Regions from separate parts of the Pandoraea sp. NPDC087047 genome, predicted to be linked through region 1. Evidence: predicted binding sites of a transcription regulator. Region 1 holds the regulator's gene; the other holds the start of a gene.
What was found. Region 1 encodes LexA, which represses DNA repair genes until DNA is damaged. Its sites were predicted from a motif close to ACTGTATNNNNATACAGT; they were not measured.
Positions count from the first base shown of each region.

Region 2: ACIPHM_RS16285 (ATP-dependent helicase) is a predicted target of LexA. The motif match lies at 4,456-4,473, and genes of this name have one in related genera.

Region 1 covers NZ_JBIUZU010000002.1:80,871-90,605, forward strand. The annotation lists gene cysW (sulfate ABC transporter permease subunit CysW) at 1-800, opposite strand, end outside; gene cysT (sulfate ABC transporter permease subunit CysT) at 858-1,721, opposite strand; gene ACIPHM_RS03015 (sulfate ABC transporter substrate-binding protein) at 1,738-2,769, opposite strand; gene ACIPHM_RS03020 (TetR/AcrR family transcriptional regulator) at 2,925-3,563, opposite strand; gene ACIPHM_RS03025 (hypothetical protein) at 3,824-4,201, shown strand; partial or broken gene ACIPHM_RS03030 (TolC family protein) at 4,363-4,704, shown strand; gene lexA (transcriptional repressor LexA) at 4,942-5,595, shown strand; gene ACIPHM_RS03040 (hypothetical protein) at 5,786-6,244, shown strand; gene ACIPHM_RS03045 (enoyl-CoA hydratase/isomerase family protein) at 6,293-7,405, opposite strand; gene typA (translational GTPase TypA) at 7,667-9,487, opposite strand.
Region 2 covers NZ_JBIUZU010000008.1:22,681-32,415, forward strand. The annotation lists gene ACIPHM_RS16265 (alpha/beta fold hydrolase) at 1-195, shown strand, start outside; gene ACIPHM_RS16270 (DUF6726 family protein) at 476-646, opposite strand; gene ACIPHM_RS16275 (DUF1653 domain-containing protein) at 907-1,188, opposite strand; gene ACIPHM_RS16280 (hypothetical protein) at 1,288-2,079, opposite strand; gene ACIPHM_RS16285 (ATP-dependent helicase) at 2,300-4,384, opposite strand; gene ACIPHM_RS16290 (DUF72 domain-containing protein) at 4,566-5,498, shown strand; gene ACIPHM_RS16295 (voltage-gated chloride channel family protein) at 5,495-6,844, opposite strand; fluoride riboswitch at 6,972-7,050, opposite strand; gene ACIPHM_RS16300 (hypothetical protein) at 7,240-7,833, shown strand; gene ACIPHM_RS16305 (catalase) at 7,830-9,308, opposite strand; partial or broken gene ACIPHM_RS16310 (SDR family oxidoreductase) at 9,508-9,735, opposite strand, start outside.

The sequences.
Region 1 (9,735 bases):
GACGCCGCCGCGAATGCCCCTACCGTGTGATAGTCGTTGTACTCAATTTCCACGTGCAGCGGCAGCGTGTTCGTCTCGCCGCGAATATGACCGGAGACGACCGACACCGCGCCGAACTCGCCCATGGCGCGCGCGTTACACAGAATCACGCCGTACAGCAGGCCCCATTTGATCTTCGGCAACGTCACGCGCGTGAATACCTGCCAGCCACTCGCCCCCAGCACGCGGGCGGCTTCCTCTTCTTCGCTGCCCTGCGCCTGCATGAGCGGAATGAGCTCGCGCGCGACGAACGGGAACGTGACGAATACCGTCGCGAGCACCAGTCCGGGCAACGCGAAAACGATCTTCAGGTTGTGTGCGTCGAGGAAATCCCACAGCGGGCCCTGACGGCCGAAGATCAGCAGGAACGTGAGCCCCGCGATCACCGGCGACACGGAAAACGGCAGGTCGATGAGCGTGGTCAGCACGCTCTTGCCCTTGAAATCGAACCGCGCGATGGCCCACGACGCCGCCACACCGAACACCAGGTTCAGCGGCACGGCAATGACGGCGATCAGCACGGTGAGGCGAACGGCCGAGAGCGCGTCGTCGTTCGTCAGGCCCTCCCAGTAAGCGGCGAAGCCCTTGCCCAGCGCGGTGACGAATACCGACGCGAGCGGCAACACCAGAAACAATGCGAAGAACAGCAGCGCCACCCCAATGAGCACGGCCTTGACGAGCGCAGGCTCGTCGGTCGGATCGGCTTTACGGGCCTGGGTCGCTTGCGGCAAGCTACGCGACAGTGCGAGGGAATCTGACATGGTCGAAACGTTCTCTTCGTTTTCCTGCGTTTTCCGGGTTGTGCGGGTTTTGCGATGTCACACGCCACTGGTGCGCCGGCCCGAATGACGGCGTTGCAGCCACCATTGCAGGATGTTGATAAGCAGCAACAGCACGAACGAGATCACCAGCATCACCACAGCGAGTGCCGCCGCGCCCGCATAGTCGAACTGTTCGAGCTTGGTGACGATCAGCAGCGAGGTGATTTCCGAGACCATCGGAATGTTGCCTGCGATGAAGATGACCGACCCGTACTCGCCGACGGCACGCGCAAAGGCCAGCGCAAAGCCGGTCAGCAACGCGGGCAGCACGGCCGGGAGAATCACGTGACGCAGTGTCTGCCAACGGGTCGCGCCCAGGCACGCAGCCGCCTCTTCCTGCTCGCGCTCGAACTCTTCGAGCACCGGTTGCAGCGTGCGCACGACGAACGGCAGCCCGATAAACGTGAGCGCCACGAAAATGCCCAGCGGCGTGAAGGCGATCTTGATGCCGAGCGGTTCGAACCAGCGTCCGATCCAGCCGTTCGGCGCGTAGATCGCGGCCAGCACAATGCCGGCAACCGACGTCGGCAAGGCGAACGGCAGGTCGATCAGCGCGTCGACGAAACGCTTGCCGGGGAACGTGTAGCGCACCAGCACCCACGCCAGAATGAAGCCGAAAAACGCGTTGAGAAGCGCCGCCGCGAGCGAGATGCCGAATGTGAGGCGGTACGACGCCAGCACGCGCGGCGAACTCACCGCGGCGACAAAGCTCGCCCAGTCGAGCGAGCTTGCCTTGATGAAGACCATCAGCAACGGCACCAGCACCACGAGGCTCAGGTACGCGACGGTGTAGCCCATCGTCAGGCCAAAGCCCGGTAAGGCACTTGGCTTGCGCCACAGAGGAAAGAGTGCGGTACTCATGCGATGGTCCCTGCCCTTACTTCTTGGTGTAGATCTGATCGAAGATGCCGCCGTCAGCGAAATGCTTGGCTTGCGTCTTCGTCCAGCCGCCCAGATCGGCGTCGACCGTGTAGAGCTTGAGCTTCGGATACTGCGACTCGTACTTCTTCGCGATTTCCGGGGAACGCGGACGATAGAAGTGCTTCGCGGCGATCTCCTGACCTTGCGGCGAGTACAGCCACTGCAGGTAAGCTTCGGCGGCCTTGCGGGTACCGTGCTTGTCGACGTTCTTGTCGACCACGGCCACCGGCGGCTCCGTCAGGATCGACGACGACGGCACGACGATATCGAACTTGTCCGGACCGAGATCCTTCACCGACAGCAGCGCTTCGTTTTCCCACGCGATCAGCACGTCGCCGATGCCGCGTTCCACGAAGGTCGTGGTGGCGCCACGCGCGCCCGAGTCGAGCACGCCAACGTTCTTATAGAGTGCCTTGACGAACTCCTGCGCCTTTTGCTCGTTGCCGCCCGGTTGCTTGAGCGCGTAGAGCCATGCGGCGAGGTAGTTCCAGCGGGCGCCGGCCGAGGTCTTCGGGTTCGGCGTCACCACGCTGATGCCCGGCTTGACGAGATCGCCCCAGTCCTTGATGCCCTTCGGATTGCCCTTGCGCACCAGCAACACGATGGTCGACGTGTACGGTGTGGCGTTGTCCGGCAGACGCTTCTGCCAATCCTTGTTCACGAGACCGGCCGCGGCCAGTTCGTCGATGTCGGCGGAAATACCGAGCGTCACGACGTCGGCGGGCGCGCCATCGAGCACCGTGCGGGCTTGCTTGCCCGAACCGCCGTGCGAGGCCTTGACCGTCACCGTGTCACCGGACACTTGTTTGTAGTGGGCTTCGAAAGCCTTGTTGTAATCGGCGTACAGCTCACGCGTCGGGTCATACGACACGTTGAGCAGCGACAGGCTTGCGGCCTGCGCCTGAATCGTCATGCCGGCGGCCAATGCCAGACCGCCCAGCGCGACTGCCAGCTTCTTAGCTTTCCATCCCCGTGCTGCTTTGCTCATGACTTGCACTCCTTGTTTGCTTCTTGTGTGTAGGAGGCCAGTCTAGGGAATCGTCTAAATAATTAAAAATAATATTTTCGCTTTTGTTTATGCCGGAATAAGGATTAGAGAATTTGTGCTGATGACGGGTGCAGCGCCCGCCACCGGGCGTCCAATCAGACGTAAGGCGTGTCCGCCACGGCAGCGGCGATCCCCGCTGCGCCTTGATCCACAAGGCTCAGGAAGCTTTTTTGCGCCACGAGGGTGTCCTGCGTCTGCCGGAACGTCCGGTGCGCGTGCAGGTAGGCCACGGTCCAGGCGGCGAGCAGCAAGCTGGCGGCGAGTTGGGCATCGACGTCCGCCGTCTCCCGATTGGCACTCTCGGCGAGCGCGCCGGCCACCAGATCCGCCAGTTCGTCCCGAATCGCCCGGGCACGGGCCTTGAGGGTCTCGCTGCCTTCGATGGTTCGCACGAATGCCTGGCTCTGCGCGGAAAACTCGACGAACGGACTGCCCTGCGCCACCAGCCGGTGCGCCAGCAGACGCAAGGCCTCAAGCGGCGACACGCCGCCGGCGCGCTGCCGGATCGCCTCGCGCAGGGCCTCGCGCCCTTCCTCGTCGCGGTCGAAGAACATGTCTTCCTTGCGTGGGAAGTGATTGAACACGGTCATACGTCCGACGTCGGCGGCGGCCGCAATCTGGTCGACCGTCACATGATCGAAACCGTGTTCGTGGAACAGCCGTGTCGCCGCATTGGAAATGCTCTGCCGCGTGGCAAGGCGTTTGCGCGACCGCAAATCGGAGGGCTTGGACATAGTTGACATATCGTTTTTGATGACTCAGCTTACATATACTCAGTACATATTAATGTGAAGTATACGACGAATGACATCAATATTGTGATTGTAGGAGCCCGTCATCCCGTGGGCCTTCCGAGCGCCGCCATTGCCGCCATTGCCGACGGGCGGCATCGCCGGTTTGCTGCACAGGCACCGAAAGTCCCGCGACGACAGGGCCATTCCGGTCATCGCAACGATGTATTCAAACTTCGAACATTGGCGCTACACTCCGCGGCGTGAAATGGCTCCGTCTCGTCTTCGTTCTGTTGTTGTGCGCCGCGCTTCCCCTGAGTGGGCTGGCGGCCAGCGGCATGGCGGGCGATTGTCCGATGCAGATGACGTCGATGTCCGGCGAGCAGACGGACATGATGGCGACTGGCGCGCCCATGACCATGGGCCACTGCGACGGCATGTCGATGCCCGCCAGCGGCAAGGTCAAGGGTGCCTTGTGCAAGGTCGCCGCGCAATGCAACCTTGGCAGCCTGTATCACCCGTCGGTCACGCCCGAAGTGGTGCGCACCCCGAGCGTCGCCCGCAAGACCGGCTTTCACTACACCGATTCCCTGCGCCTGCGCGCACCCGATGGCCTCTGGCGGCCGCCCACCTCGCTGTAACCCACTGCACCAGTTCTAGGTTCACCGCTTAAGCGTCGAGATTGAGCGACGCAATGCAGCGGCGAGTTCGTCCTTTTCAGGACGCGAATGCCTCGTGGCATTCGTACGCGTGGGGTTTCACATGCATCCGATTTTCAGCGCTCCGGGCTACCGGCGCGCCAGTGCACGCGCGTGCGTGCGCAGTATTCACTTTGCTATGCGCCGGCAGTGCCGCAGCGCAGGCACAAGACGCAGCAACACCGCCAGGGCCGACGTCCGCGTTGACCCTGGAGGCGTCGCTCCAATCGGCGATGGACCATTCCGCCGCCGTGCAAGCGGCACAAGCGTCGGTACGGGCGAGCACACAGGCCGCCGTGCGGGCCGGCCAGCTCCCCGACCCCGAACTCAAGGCCGGGATCGACAACCTGCCCGTCAACGGCGATCAGCGCTTCACCGTCGGCCAGGACTTCATGACGATGCGCCGGATCGGCATCGAGCAGGAATGGGTGTCCTCCGACAAACGCATCGCTGACCCTGTTGACCCGCCGCGGGCTTCCGAAGCCTGGAAGCCCGCGGCATGGGGGTGCCCCGGGTTTGAGACGGGCCTCACACGGACGTGGCGCGAAACATCGCGCTACCCATCGACGGCCCCATGGCGGGCACGTTCGGCGCGAACTTCATGCACGACTTGAAGTTTTCCCTTGCGTTTTTGCAAACACTGTACAAAAATACAGCCACCTGTGCTTCCATACAGTGATGCCATGATCAAACTTACCGCCCGTCAACAGCAGGTCTACGAACTGGTTCAGCAAGCGATCGAGCGCACCGGCTTTCCGCCAACGCGCGCGGAAATTGCCGCCGAGCTTGGCTTCTCTTCCGCCAACGCCGCGGAGGAGCACCTGCGGGCGCTGGCGCGCAAGGGGGTAATCGAACTGGCCCCCGGGCAATCGCGCGGCATCCGCCTCAAACGCCTGGACGAAGCCGGAGGCAACCACCAGTTCACGCTGCCGCATATGGGCCTGATGCAACTGTCGCTGCCGCTCGTCGGTCGTGTTGCGGCGGGGAGCCCCATCCTGGCGCAGGAACATATCGAACGTAACTTCCAGTGCGACCCGAACATGTTCGCACGCCAGCCCGATTACCTGCTGAAGGTGCGCGGGATGTCGATGCGCGACGCGGGCATTCTCGACGGCGATCTGCTCGCTGTACAGAAGGCTGCCGACGCACGCGAAGGCCAGATCGTCGTGGCGCGTATCGGCGACGACGTGACCGTCAAACGTTTTCACCGCGTAAAGGGGGGCGTCGAGCTGATTGCCGAGAACCCCGACTTCGAAAACATCAATGTCGACGAAGGCAGCGGTGACTTCGCGCTGGAAGGGATTGCGGTCGGTCTGATCCGCAACAACGATCTCTGACGATCACCCAGCGCGAACCCGGGGGCTGCGCCGACTAACGCAACGCCCCGCTCCCTGAAGATTTGCATTTCCGACTGCGCCGGGCTGGGTCCGGCGCCCGTGCCCTGCTGCGCCCGCGATTTGTGATGTTTTTTGCGAAACACGCAGCAAGACACGTCCCTCTGACCCGCATTGGAAGAAGGATCGCATCATGGCTCGACTCTTTGGTTTGCTGCGCACGTCTTTTGGTCAACCGCACGTGCGGGTGTCCTCACAGGCGCGTCTCTCGGCGGTGTATGGCCTGTCGGCGCTGTCCGGCCCGTTTGCCAGCGCACCCGTCATCGCTCGCTCCTATACCGTGCCCGCGCGCACGCGCGCCGTCACCCTGCCGCGTACGCTCGCTGCCGCGATGGTTTCGGCGACGCGTCGTACATGCCCGGCAGGAAAAGCGATGAAGGCTTCGCGGAATGTGCGCGAACAGCAAGCGCGTCGCGATGCCCATGAGGGACGTGAAGAACATGAGGGAAACGAGGGGCATGAGGCGCATGAAGGACACGATGTGCGCGTGTATCGCGACATGTCGCACATCGTGATGGTCGGCACGTTTGCCGATATCTGCCGCAAACTCGATCAGGCCGTCGGCGAGCAGTTCTGCCAGGCGGCGGTGTAGCGCTTCAGGCGAGGCCGCCGTCGCATAGTCCGACGTTGGCCCCCGGTCTCATCTGCCCAGATCCCGCAGCGGATGGTCGGCGCCGCACCGTTCGCCGTCAAAGAAACGTTCGACGTCGGCGGGCTTCACCGCTTCAATGTTCGGGTGCTGCCAGCGCGGCGCGTGATCCTTGTCGACGACCAGCGCCCGAATTCCTTCGACCCCTTCTGCGCCCGTGCGGCCGTCAAGATTGAAGACGCTGCGCATCATCAGCCATTCCTCGCGCAATTCGTCCGCCAACGACAGCTTGCGGGCGCGACGCACCTGTTCCAACGCCACGCACACCATCAGCGGCGAGCGCGTGGCCCGCAACAGATCTTCCGTCTCCTCCGCCCAGCCGGAGTACTCGCAACGCGCTTCGCGTTTGAGTGAGTTCAGAATCGCCGGCATATCCGCCAGACCGAAGTGCGTATCGATGACATCACGCAACGGTGCGAGCTTGCCCGGCGCCAGCCCGGCAGGTGGCAAACGCTCGCGAGCGAATGTCCGTGCCGCATCGAGCACCGCGTCGCTGCTCTGCCAGTCGCCATTGGCGAGTCGCTCGCACAACGCAGGCAACGACGCACGCGGGACGACAGCATCCGCCAGCCCGATCTCGCAGGCATCGACAGCGCCGAACACAATGCCCGTGGTACCGAGATACTCACCGAGATGTCCGGCGAGGTTGGCAAGGAAAAAGCCACCGCCGACATCCGGGAACAGACCGATGGCCGTCTCGGGCATCGCCATGCGCGTGGCTTCGGTCACGATACGCAGCGCCGCCCCTTGCGAGATTCCCATGCCGCCGCCCATTACCACACCCTCCATCAGCGCAATGTAAGGCTTCGGATACGACGCAATCGTGTAATTCAGCGCGTACTCGTCGGTGAAGAAATCCATAATGTCCGTGCGCCCGGCACCGATGGCCTCATGGAAATAGCGAATATCGCCACCCGCACACAACCCCTTCTCCCCTTCGCCTTGCAGCACGACGCCGAGCACCTGCGGATCGTCCCGCCACTTGGCGAGTGCCGCAGCCATTGCGCGAATCATCTCGTGCGAGAGGGCATTGAGCGCCTTCGGGCGAGTCAGGGTGATGAAGCCAATACGGCCGCGGATTTCGGTTCGAACAAAATCGGTCATGTCTGGCGAATGTTTCAGAAGCGTCAACGGAACGGATGCCGCAGCGTCCTTGCACGGTCATCTGACCATCCGGCAAGAACGTAACGTCATCCTCGGGGGCTATCGACATATCGATAACAAGTCAGCCACAGGCGCAGCCCCTGGCATTGGCAGAACGCAAAAAACAAAAAAGCCGGCGCAAGGCACCGGCTTTTCTTCCAACAGACGGGCATCGCGACGTGACGGACCGTGATCCGCGACGCCGCCATTCCATCGCCGGCTTTACTTCTCGTCGCGCGAGGCGCGCTTGCGCTCGTGTTCCTTCAGGAAACGCTTGCGCAGGCGAATCGTCTGCGGCGTGACTTCGACCAGTTCGTCGTCGTCGATGAATTCCACGGCGTACTCGAGGCTCATCGCGATCGGCGGCACCAGACGCACGGCTTCGTCGGTACCCGACGCCCGCACGTTCGTGAGCTGCTTGCCCTTGATCGGGTTGACCACGAGGTCGTTGTCACGGCTGTGGATACCGATGATCATGCCTTCGTACAGCGCATCGCCCGGCGACACGAACATGCGGCCGCGATCCTGCAGCTTCCACAGTGCGTAGGCCACCGCTGCGCCATCGTCTTGCGAGATCAGCACGCCATTACGACGCTCACCCAGCGAACCATCCTTGACCGGTGCGTAGGCGTCGAAAATGTGGCTGATCAGGCCGGTACCCCGAGTCATCGACAGGAAGTCGCCCTGGAAGCCGATCAGGCCACGCGCCGGAATGCGGTACTCGAGGCGCGTACGACCTTTGCCGTCCGACACCATGTTCAGCATTTCACCCTTGCGGCGGCCGATTTCTTCCATGACCGCGCCCTGGTGTTCATCTTCCAGGTCGATGGTCAGCATTTCGTACGGCTCGTGCTTCACGCCGTCGATTTCCTTGAGCACCACGCGCGGACGCGACACGGCCAGTTCATAGCCTTCGCGACGCATGTTCTCGATGAGAATCGTCAGGTGCAGTTCGCCACGGCCCGACACTTCGAAGACGGAGTCTTCTGCCGTGTCCTTTACACGCAGCGCCACGTTGTGATTCAGTTCCTTGTGCAGACGATCACGGATCTGACGGCTCGTCACGAACTTGCCTTCACGGCCCGCCAGCGGCGAGGTGTTCACGCAGAAGTTCATCGTGAGCGTCGGCTCGTCCACGGTCAGCAGCGGCAACGCTTCCGGGGTGTCGATGTCGCAAATCGTGGCGCCGATACCGACGTCTTCGATACCGTTGATCAGCACGATGTCACCGGCTTCGGCGCCTTCCGACATCACGCGCTCCAGGCCGTGGAACGTCAGCACCTGGTTGATCTTGCGCTTGAGAATTTCGCCGTCAGGCCCCGAACGCATGACCACTTGCTGGCCCGGCTTGATACGGCCGCGCGTGATACGGCCGATACCGATACGACCGACGAACGTCGAGTAGTCCAGCGAGCTGATCTGCAATTGCAGCGGCCCCTCCGGATCGGCATCGCGAACCGGAACGTGTTCGAGAATCGCGTCGAACAGCGGCTTCATCGTGCCTTCGCGCACGCTCGAATCGAGGCTCGCGAAACCGTTCAGGGCCGAAGCGTATACGACCGGGAAGTCGAGCTGCTCGTCGCTGGCACCGAGCTTGTCCATCAGGTCGAACGTCTCGTTGATCACCCAGTTCGGACGCGCGCCCGGACGGTCGATCTTGTTGACCACCACGATCGGCTTCAGGCCGAGGCCGAGCGCCTTGCGCGTCACGAAGCGCGTTTGCGGCATCGGGCCTTCAACAGCGTCGACCACCAGCAGCACGCTGTCGACCATCGACAGCACACGCTCCACTTCACCGCCGAAGTCCGCGTGTCCCGGGGTATCGACGATGTTGATGTGCGTGCCTTCGTATTTGACGGCGCAGTTTTTGGCGAGGATCGTGATGCCGCGCTCTTTTTCGATGTCGTTCGAGTCCATCACGCGTTCAGCGACTTGCTGGTTTTCGCGGAAAGTGCCCGACTGGCGCAGCAACTGGTCGACGAGCGTGGTTTTGCCGTGGTCGACGTGCGCGATGATGGCGATATTACGGAGAGCGCGGGTCATGAAAGAGGTGCTCGAAAAGCCTTTGGAGAATCCGCGATTCTAGCACTTGCGTATGTCTCGCGTCATGGTCTTTCTGCAATGCAACAACGGCGTGGGCCGCTGACTCACTCCTGTCACGAGATTCCCTCATCCCATTCGCCCGCCTCCCGATCCTCCGGTTTTGCCGTCACGCACCAATTTAGAGCTACCTGTCTAATCTTTATTGCAATATTTGCCTAGTCAACTATTGCATCGACTTGAAATTAATT
Region 2 (9,735 bases), on a different contig from region 1:
GGATCGGAGGACATCGACGTGCCGCTCATCATGCAGCAGGCTTTCGCCCGCGATGTGACCAAGGCGGGCACGACAACGCTGGTGCGCGAGTACGAAGGGCTCAATCACGACGCAACGCTCAATCCGTCGCTTCGCGACTCCGTGCCCTTCCTCCTTCGACTGATGGCTACGGAAAAGCGTGCACACGCACAATAACTAGAGGAATGATTCGGGATTCCGGGAGGCAGCTGGGGAAGAGACGACAGGAACCGCGAGATAAGCCATTGATTCAATGTAAGTTATTCAACGTTGCAAGTACGCAACATGCAGACACTTACGTAAAAATACATATGGTGCGTCGCAACACGACGTCCTATACTGAACTCGTCTCCTCCATGTCTCCTCTTGATATGGATTAAGCCCGCAACGCGCGGGCTTTCTTTTTTTCTACGGTCGAAAAACAGTCTGCCTGCCGGCTCGGCAGGGGCTCCCGGCATCAGTCGATGGCAGCCGCACAAGCGTCCGTCGGCGCGGCCAGCACGCCACCAACGCCCGGAATGATCTTCAGCCCTGCCGATGCTACGCGGCACGGCGCCGCCAGCAGTCCACACCCCGCCACCGACGTCACGAACGGCAGAATCGCGAACAGCGTCCACCAGCGACGCAAATTGCGCGGCGCAGGCTTCGACGTGGGCCGTCCGTCATCGGCGACACCGGACTCGCGAGGGTCGTGTTCGTCCGGTTTCACAAAGCGACGGGCGTGCGAAGTGGCGATGGCCTGACGGCTCATCGTAGAAAGCGTAGTCATGGGGACGTCCTGAGTAGATCCTGAGTAGGGCTAGGTACCGGAAGGCCGGCGGTTCGGGTCAGTCGTTGCAGTCAAAAATCCGATGCGGGAGAGCGCGTGAATGCCGTCCCGGAGATGCCTCAGATGGCGGGCGTCGTGTGGCCGATGTAAGTGAAGCGCGGCACCGGGCCGCTCTCCGTCATCACCGGCGCATTCCAGATGCGTAGCAGCCGGGTGCTCATCGGCAGCCCTTCGCGCGGATAGAGTCGCGTGTAGACGACAACGGGTTCGTCCGTCTCATCCGCCCGTGCAATACCGAGCGCGAGATAGCAATTGCCCTTGTAGTGACGGTAGACACCCGGGCGGAACGCCTCGATTTCCGGCGTGGATTCTGCCGACGGCGCTGGCACATTCGAAAACATCGTCTTTCTTCTCCTGCATTCCTGCATACGACTGCCGGATTCGATCCGGCATGCAAAACCCTCACTAACCCCGCGTCTGCACGCATTCAGCGCGACACGTCAACGCGGCGCTACGATTCCTACGGCCTTCGCCAAGGGGCCAGGCGAGATGCCCGACACCCCCCGGAACGGCTCATCCAGGTTGATGATCAGCGCAACCACCATGCCGATCGCCCCCATGTGGATGGCGATGATGAAGTTACTTTTCCACGAGCCTGCGTAACGGCCATTCATCGCCATGGCCGCGAGCAGGAATAGCGAGATGACCCACCAGAACACACCGGGCACGGTCTTCGTCGCATTCTCGAAGCGCCCCTGCCGCGCCTCTTCCAAGCGATCGAGCAGCGTACGAATCGAGCTCGCACTGTCGTCATGTCGCGCGACAACCCGACGCGTTGCACCGACAAATGCGGTCAGCGCCGCCTCCGTGTCCGGCGAGAGATCCGGGTCTGCGGTGCTCAGCGTCTTCCATTCGGAAGTGACGGCAGACGTCACGTAACTACGCAGGAGCACACGCGCCGATTGCGCGTCGGCGTCTCCCACGGCCTTGAGCTCGCGGTCCAGCCGCCGCACCACGGACGCTTCGTGCAACGCCTGATCATCGGCACGGCCCAGATTCGCGCGCACGTCCGTCAACACGTGCGCGAGCACGAAAACGATGAACGCCAGCAAGCTACCGTGAACCACATCGGCAACCGTGCTCCGTACCTCCGACGGATCGCCCAGCCGGTCGAACAACCAGACACGCGCAAGCCAGGCGACGACAACGGCAAGCACCGCCGTGCCGACCGCCATGCTGACGAGCAAGAGCGCCGTCGGCATCAACGTCATCTGGTCAACCAGCCATTGCATCCCTTTCTCCCCGCAGTCTTTTCAACGCGTCTCAATGGGCGTCGATGCGCTTTTACGAAACCTTCCCGGCGACGGAAAACACAATGATCCGCCGCCGATGCGGCGACTATACCTGATGCACGAAAGACAGCAACTTTAGAAAGTTTCCGCGCCTGACAACGGAAACGCGATGTAAGTTTTCCCGATTCGGCGCGACCCGGCGAAAGCGCGCCATGCGGCGTCAGGACCACGCGTTGCGAAGTTTCCTCGCCACGTCGATATGCACGGTGACGTCACCCGCCGGCCCCCGCGGCACATCGTCCTCGCGCGGCTTCGGGAAGATCTCGTAAAGCGGCAGCATGCGCTCGGAGACGAAGCGGCTGCGTGTGCCGTACACATGACGATCGCCCATGCCCGTTTGTTGATGGACGTAGAAGCGTTGCGGCACGACCAGTTGCAGTGACACTTTCGCGCGCGTCATTGCGACATACAGTAGCCGTCGCTCTTCCTCGATGTCCTCATCGTCGCCTGTGCTCATGTCGGAAGGAATGCAACCGTCGACCACGTTGAGCACATACACCGAGTGCCACTCCTGTCCTTTCGCGCTGTGAATCGTCGACAGAATCAGATAGTCCTCGTCGAGCAGCGGCGGCCCCGATTGCGCACTCGTGGCATCGGGCGGATCGAGCGTCAGCTCGGTCAGAAACTGCTCTCGGGAACCATAGGTGCTCGCAATGCGCGCGAGTTGTTCGAGATCGGCCTGACGCACGGCTGCGTCGTCGAAACGCTGTGCGAGCAGCGGCCCATACCAACGCAGCGCGAGATCCACATCGGCCGGCCATGCGAGACGCGTGTCGTGCAGCGTCATGAAGACGTCGACGAACGCGCGCCACTCGGTCGCAGCGGCGGACGGCGGCTTGAAGTCCGCAAGCACTTGTGCGGGCGTGGCGGATTGGGCCATGGCGTCGAGCACACGCGTTGCACTCACCGGGCCGATGCCGGGAATCAACTGCGCGACGCGGAACCCCGACAACCGGCTCGCGGGGTTATGCGCCCAACGCAGAATCGACAGCATGTCCTTCACGTGCGCCGCTTCGAGAAACTTCAATCCGCCGAACTTCACGAACGGAATGTTGCGGCGCGTGAGTTCCAGCTCAAGCGCCGCGCTATGGCTGCCGGTGCGAAACAACACGGCCTGCTGCATCAACCGCGTACCCGCCTCGCGCTGCTCAAGTACCTGATCGGCGACCCAGCGCGCCTGTCCCGACTCGTCGCTCACATTGACGAGCTGGGGCAGCCGCGTCGATTCCCGGTCCGTCCACAGCGCCTTTGCATAGCGCTCGCTCGACTCGGCGATCACGGCATTGGACGCGTCGAGAATCGGCTGCGTCGAGCGGTAGTTGCGCTCGAGCGTGACCACATGCGCGGGCACCGCAAACTGACCGGGGAAGTCGAGGATGTTACGGATCGTGGCCGCGCGAAAGGCGTAGATCGATTGCGCGTCGTCACCCACCACCGTGAGGCCGCGCCCCTCGGGCTTCATCGAGAGCAGAATCTGCGCCTGAAGCCGATTGGTGTCCTGATACTCGTCGACGAGCACGTGATCGAAACGCGCGTCCAGTTCGCGCGCGAGTTCCGGTGCCCCCATCGTCTCTGCCCAGTACAGCAGCAGATCGTCGTAATCGAGCACGTGTTGCGCTTGCTTTGCGCCGACATAGGCGCCGAAAAGCGTCTTGAGTTGCGCCTCCCACTGCGCGCACCACGGGAAATGCTTTGCAAGCACCTCGGCCAGCGGCGCCTGACTGTTCACCACGCGCGAGTAGATCGACAGACACGTGCCCTTGAGCGGGAAGCGCGATTGCGTGGCGGAGAATCCGAGGTCGTGGCGTACCAGCCCGAGCAGATCCTCCGCGTCGCTGCGGTCGTGGATGGTGAACGCCTCCGACAACCCGATGCGCGGGGCGAACTCGCGCAACAACCGTGCGCCGATGGCGTGGAACGTCCCCGCCCATGGCAGCGATGGCGGCTGCGTCGACGGCAGCCCCAGCACTTTTTGCAGCACAGCGCCCACGCGCCGTTCCATTTCTGCGGCAGCGCGCCGCGAGAACGTGAGCAGCACAATGCGGTTGGGGTCGGCCCCGCGCGCGATCAGGTTCGCTACGCGGTGTGCGAGGGTGCTCGTCTTGCCCGAGCCCGCGCCGGCAATGACAAGCAACGGACCGCCGGGCGAGCCATCGTCACCGACGCCAAAATCGACCGCCTCGCGCTGGCGGTCATTGAGTTCGGCCCACGGATCGCGGGCGGGGGCAGCCGTCTGTTCTGACATGCAAGATAAGGGGAGAACCACGGAAATGCGCAAACTAACGCGCCGATTGCCCGTGGGTACGCTCGAAAAGTACTGTATATTTATACATTATAACGATGGGTTAGACGCCCATCGAGCCCCTTTCAAATTTGAGACGAATCCCTCGCTGTCACCCCGTCGACAGCGTTGCGTCCAGCTTCCCATGACGATCCGCACTGGCACATCGTCCTGGACCGACCCGACGCTTATCGCGTGCGGCCGGTTCTACCCGCCGGGCGTCAAAACGCCCGAGGGGCGCTTGCGCTACTACGCATCGGCGTTCGATCTGGTCGAGGTCGACAGCAGCTACTACCGTCTGCCCGACGCCGCCGTCGCCTGGCGATGGACGCAACGCACGCCGCCGTCGTTTCGCTTTCATATCAAGGCGTTTCGCGCCTTCACCGGACACACGACACCGCTCGCGGCGCTGCCGCGGGACATCGCACAGGCGCTGCGCCCCTCGGACGATCTGCCCGCGAGGCAGGAGACTCAGCTCGCACCGGACGATATTCCCGCCGAGTTGCGTGACGAACTCTGGCGACGTTATCTCGAAGCCATCGAGCCGTTGCGCCAGAGCGGGCAGCTCACCGCCATCCACTTTCAGTTCTCGCCGCGCGTGCAAAACAATCGCGCGGGGCGCGCGCTCGTCTTCGAGACAGCGCAACGGCTCGCGGGCGAGCGTCACGCCGTCGAGTTCCGTCACCGGAGCTGGTTCGACTCGCCGTCGCGCGAAGCCGCCACGCTGGCCATGCTCAGGGAGACGGGCGCGGCGCACACGATCGTCGACAGCCCGGCCGGGTTCGATAACACCGTCCCCGCCGTCTGGGCGACGACACGCGACGACCTCTGTGTCGTGCGTCTGCATGGCCGCAATACTGCGGCGTGGAACCGCCGAGGTCTCGCGGCTTCGTCGGGACGCTTCGACTACGAGTACAGCGAGCGCGAGTTGATCGACATTGCGGCCCGCGTTCAGCGCATCGCTGCGCAAGCCGACGATACGCACGTGCTCTTCAATACCAATTACGAGGACCAGGGCATGAAAAACGCGTCGGAATTTCAACGCGCGCTCAACGATCTGGCTCGCGGCGGAACTTAGCGGTGACGGGTATCGTCGGACGGCGCCGACGGCGGCGGCGAACTTGCCCGAACCGCCTTGCGCCACGCGGGCACATCGGCCAGCCGCGTGCCTTCCGGCACCGCCCCGTGCTTGCTGTGCCCGACGCGCTGCGCGCGGTAGATGCCGGTGTGTCCCGAGCACAGATACGCCAGCACGCATGCGATGGCCGCGTAGCCCCCGATCTGGGGACCGAAGATCTCGATCGCCATCAGCGTCGACGCAATCGGCGTATTCGCCGCCCCGGCGAACACCGCCACGAAGCCGATGCCTGCGAGCACCGCAGCCGGTAACGTCAGCACATGAGACAGCGCGTTGCCCATCGTCGCACCGATGTAGAACAGCGGCGTAACTTCGCCTCCCTTGAACCCCGAGCCGAGCGTGATGACCGTGAAGAACGTCTTGCCGAGGAAGTCGTACCACGGCAGCGACGTGTGGAACGCGTCGACAATGGTCGGGATGCCGAGCCCGAGGTACTGCGGCGTGCCCAGCACCGTGGCCGCAACCGCCACCAGCACGCCGCCCGCAAACGGACGCAGGGGTGCATACCCGATGCAACGCTTCATGAACGCGGACATCGCGTGCGTGGCTTGCGCGAAGACCATTCCGACGAGTCCGCAAAGCACGCCCGCCGCCGCGGCACTGAGCGCCCCCGAGAGCGTCATCGACGCCGCGAACGCCGGGGGCGCAATCGTATAGGGGGTGTGATGCACGCCCCACGCGCGCGTGACGGCGTCTCCCACAAGGGCCGCCACCAGACATGGCAGCAGCGCGTCGTAGCGCAGCCGGCCGATGGCGAGCACCTCCAGCCCGAACACAGCGCCTGCAAGCGGTGTGCCGAAGACCGAGGCGAAACCCGCCGCGATCCCCGACATCAACAGCACACGACGCTGCTCACCGGACAGCCCGAACACATGCGTGAGCTGATCGGCCAGCGCGCCGCCCATTTGCACGGCGGTGCCTTCCCGTCCGGCCGAACCGCCGAAGAGATGCGTCATGACCGTGCCGAAGAGCACGAGCGGCGCCATGCGCAACGGCACCACGCGCTGCGGGTCATGAATTTCGTCGATCAGCAGGTTGTTGCCCGCCTCGACGCGTGCACCGAGCCGCAAATAAAGCCAACCGACCGCGAAACCGGCAACGGGCAGCAGCCAGAGCAGCCAGGGGTGAGCGAGGCGGGTATCGGTCGCGAGATCGAGCGCGACGAGAAACAGCGCCGAGGCGCTGCCGGCCATGACGCCGACGAGCGCCGCAAGCCCGCTCGCATGGGCCGCGCGCGGCAACACGCCGAACAGATCACGCAATGGGGAATCGTGGAACATCTTCATGAGGTTCAAACATCGGGACGAGTGACGCCGTCGACAAATTGCCTGAACACGACAGGAGAGAGATCGAGATTTCGAGGGGACGAGAGAATCGCCCGTTCGCATAGCCCGCAACCTCCCGGCACGCCAGGATCTTGCAGGCATCATCAGCCCCGGGGAGGGGCGGTTTGCGAAACGAACGCCGGAGGTATGCCATCTCCGTAAAGCAGTCGTCATGCTATCAGGAAGCACGCGCACTCACAATGCGTGACATTTTTTGCGCCCAAATACCGAACGGTATCGGCGCATTCCGATAAATCGGCGCTTCCGCGTTCTTGCCCGAGGCACGCCTCTAGAATCGGGGCGTGGCTGAAGGAAGACAACACGGCATGACCTCTTCGGCTTAAGGAGATCCCCACATGGAATTACGGAGCATCATTTGCCCGTCGATGGACGGCATTGCGTTTCTTCGGGCGTGGCTGCCCCCTGCGGTTGCCCACTCATCGCGCTTCTTTTGTCCGTCCAACCTGAGCGATGTCCCGTCTACCGCGCGCGACGTCATCTACGTACACCAGCTTCAAACGCTGCTGATTCACAACGCCCACACAACCGATCCGGACCTGGCCGGTGAGCGAGACGTATGTGCCGAGGAGGTGCTGTCAATCAATGCGTCGACCGAACAGTTCGAGATCGCGGTCGTCACGCCCACGCTGTTCGTGATGCTGTTTGAAACGCCGGAGATATTCAAGACGATCTTCGGCGACCGAGCCACCGAATACCTGCATCTGATGGGGAGCTACGATCCCGAGCGCGCGATTCGCGAGGCGGGCATGACTGTGGCCGACATCATCCGTCATCTGAACGACGCCACGCGCGAACGGCTGCGAGCCACCCCCACTGCGCAGAGAATTCTGGAGCGTATCGCCATACTCGACGCGAAGCCGTTCTCAAATGAAAACGGCGGGGACCATGCCGTGCATCGTCGCCCGCCGCAATTGATACGCTGGGATTAGAACACCGACTGCTTCGCGTCCTTCACCGTCTTCTCGATACGCGCCCCGACCTCCGGGTCGATTTGCTTCCAGTACTCGAACGCGCGCTCCAGCACCGGGCTGCGCACGCCGCCGAGCAGCGCGCCGGACACCGTCTCGACCAGACGCGTGCGTGCCGCGTCGTCGAACACGTGACGCACGAGAGCGCCCGGCTGCGAGAAGTCGTCATCGTCCTTGTGCAGCGTGTAGGCACTGCGCACCATGGCGCCATCCGACTCCCAGCCGTCCTCGGCCGCACCGGTCTGATCGGCGTACGGACGGCCACCGCTGTTCGGCACATACACCGGCGCATTGCCGCTGTGCTCGAACGCCATGTGTCCGTCGAACATGTACGTTTGCACCGGCACCTTTGGACGGTTCACCGGCAGTTGATGGAAGTTCGTGCCGATGCGATTGCGCTGCGCGTCGTTGTACGCGAAGGCGCGACCGAGCAGCATCTTGTCCGGCGACAGGCCAATGCCCGGCACGGTGTTGCCCGGCGAGAACGCGGCCTGCTCGATCTGCGCGAAGAAGTTCTCCGGATTGCGGTTGAGCGTCATCTTGCCCACTTCGATCAGCGGATAGTCCTTATGCGACCACGTCTTCGTCAGGTCGAACGGGTTGAAACGATAGTTTTTCGCATCGGCATACGGCATGACCTGCACCGACATGATCCAGCTCGGATGCTCGCCGCGAACGATGGCGTCGAACAGGTCGCGGCGGTGAAAGTCGGCGTCCTGACCGGACATCTTCGCCGCTTCGGCATTAGAGAAGAACTCCATGCCCTGCTGCGTGTGGAAGTGATACTTCACCCAGAACTTCTCGCCCTTCTCGTTGACCCACATGTAGGTATGCGAACCATAGCCGTTCATATGACGCCAGGTACGCGGCAGCCCACGATCGCCCATCAGATAGGTCACCTGATGCGCCGACTCCGGATTGTTCGTCCAGAAGTCCCATTGCATGTGGTTGTCGCGCAGTCCCGAGTCCGGCAGACGTTTCTGACTGCGGATGAAGTGCGGGAACTTCATCGGGTCACGCACGAAGAAGATCGGCGTGTTGTTGCCGACGAGGTCGTAGTTGCCTTCGTCGGTATAGAACTTGAGGGAGAAGCCGCGCACATCGCGCCAGGTGTCGGGGCTACCGGATTCGCCTGCGACCGTGGAGAAACGCGCGAGCATGTCGACCTTGGCGCCCTTCTGGAACAACGACGCCTTGGTGTAACGGCTCACATCTGCGGTGGTTTCGAAAATGCCGAAGGCGCCTGCGCCCTTGGCGTGAGGTTGACGCTCGGGGACTTTCTCCCGATTGAAGTGCGCCATCTGCTCGAGGAAGTGAACATCGTGCAGCAGGAGAGGGCCGTCCGGGCCGACCGACAGCGTGTTTCGGTCGCTTGCCGCCGGTGCACCTGCCCCGGTTGTCGAACCGGTGTCCAGACGTTCTTTCTCTTTGCTCATATTGACCTCCGACATGAAGGTGGGTGGGGAGAGGGAGAGAATAAGAGTCAGTAATTCCGCAAGTCGTTCAAAGCATAATACAAGACGTCGGGACGCACTCACCGGCATCCGGCGCGTTGAATATTCGTCAACTTGCGATGGGTCCATCGCGACCCGGCCTCGCCCCTTCGCCTCCGCTCCCCCTTCCCAACTGCCAGCGTTACAGCATCGAGAAGCCTCCGTCCACCGCGATTTCGGCGCCGAGCATATAGCGCGACTCGTCGCTCGCCAGGAACATCACAGCACGGGCGATGTCCTCCGGCGCACCGAGGTGTCCCACGGGAATGCGCGACGCGATCTTCTGTTTCCTCTGCTCGATTTGCGCCTGCGTGGCGCCCGCGCGCGCATGAATCGGCGTGTCGATCGCGCCCGGGCTGACCGCGTTCAC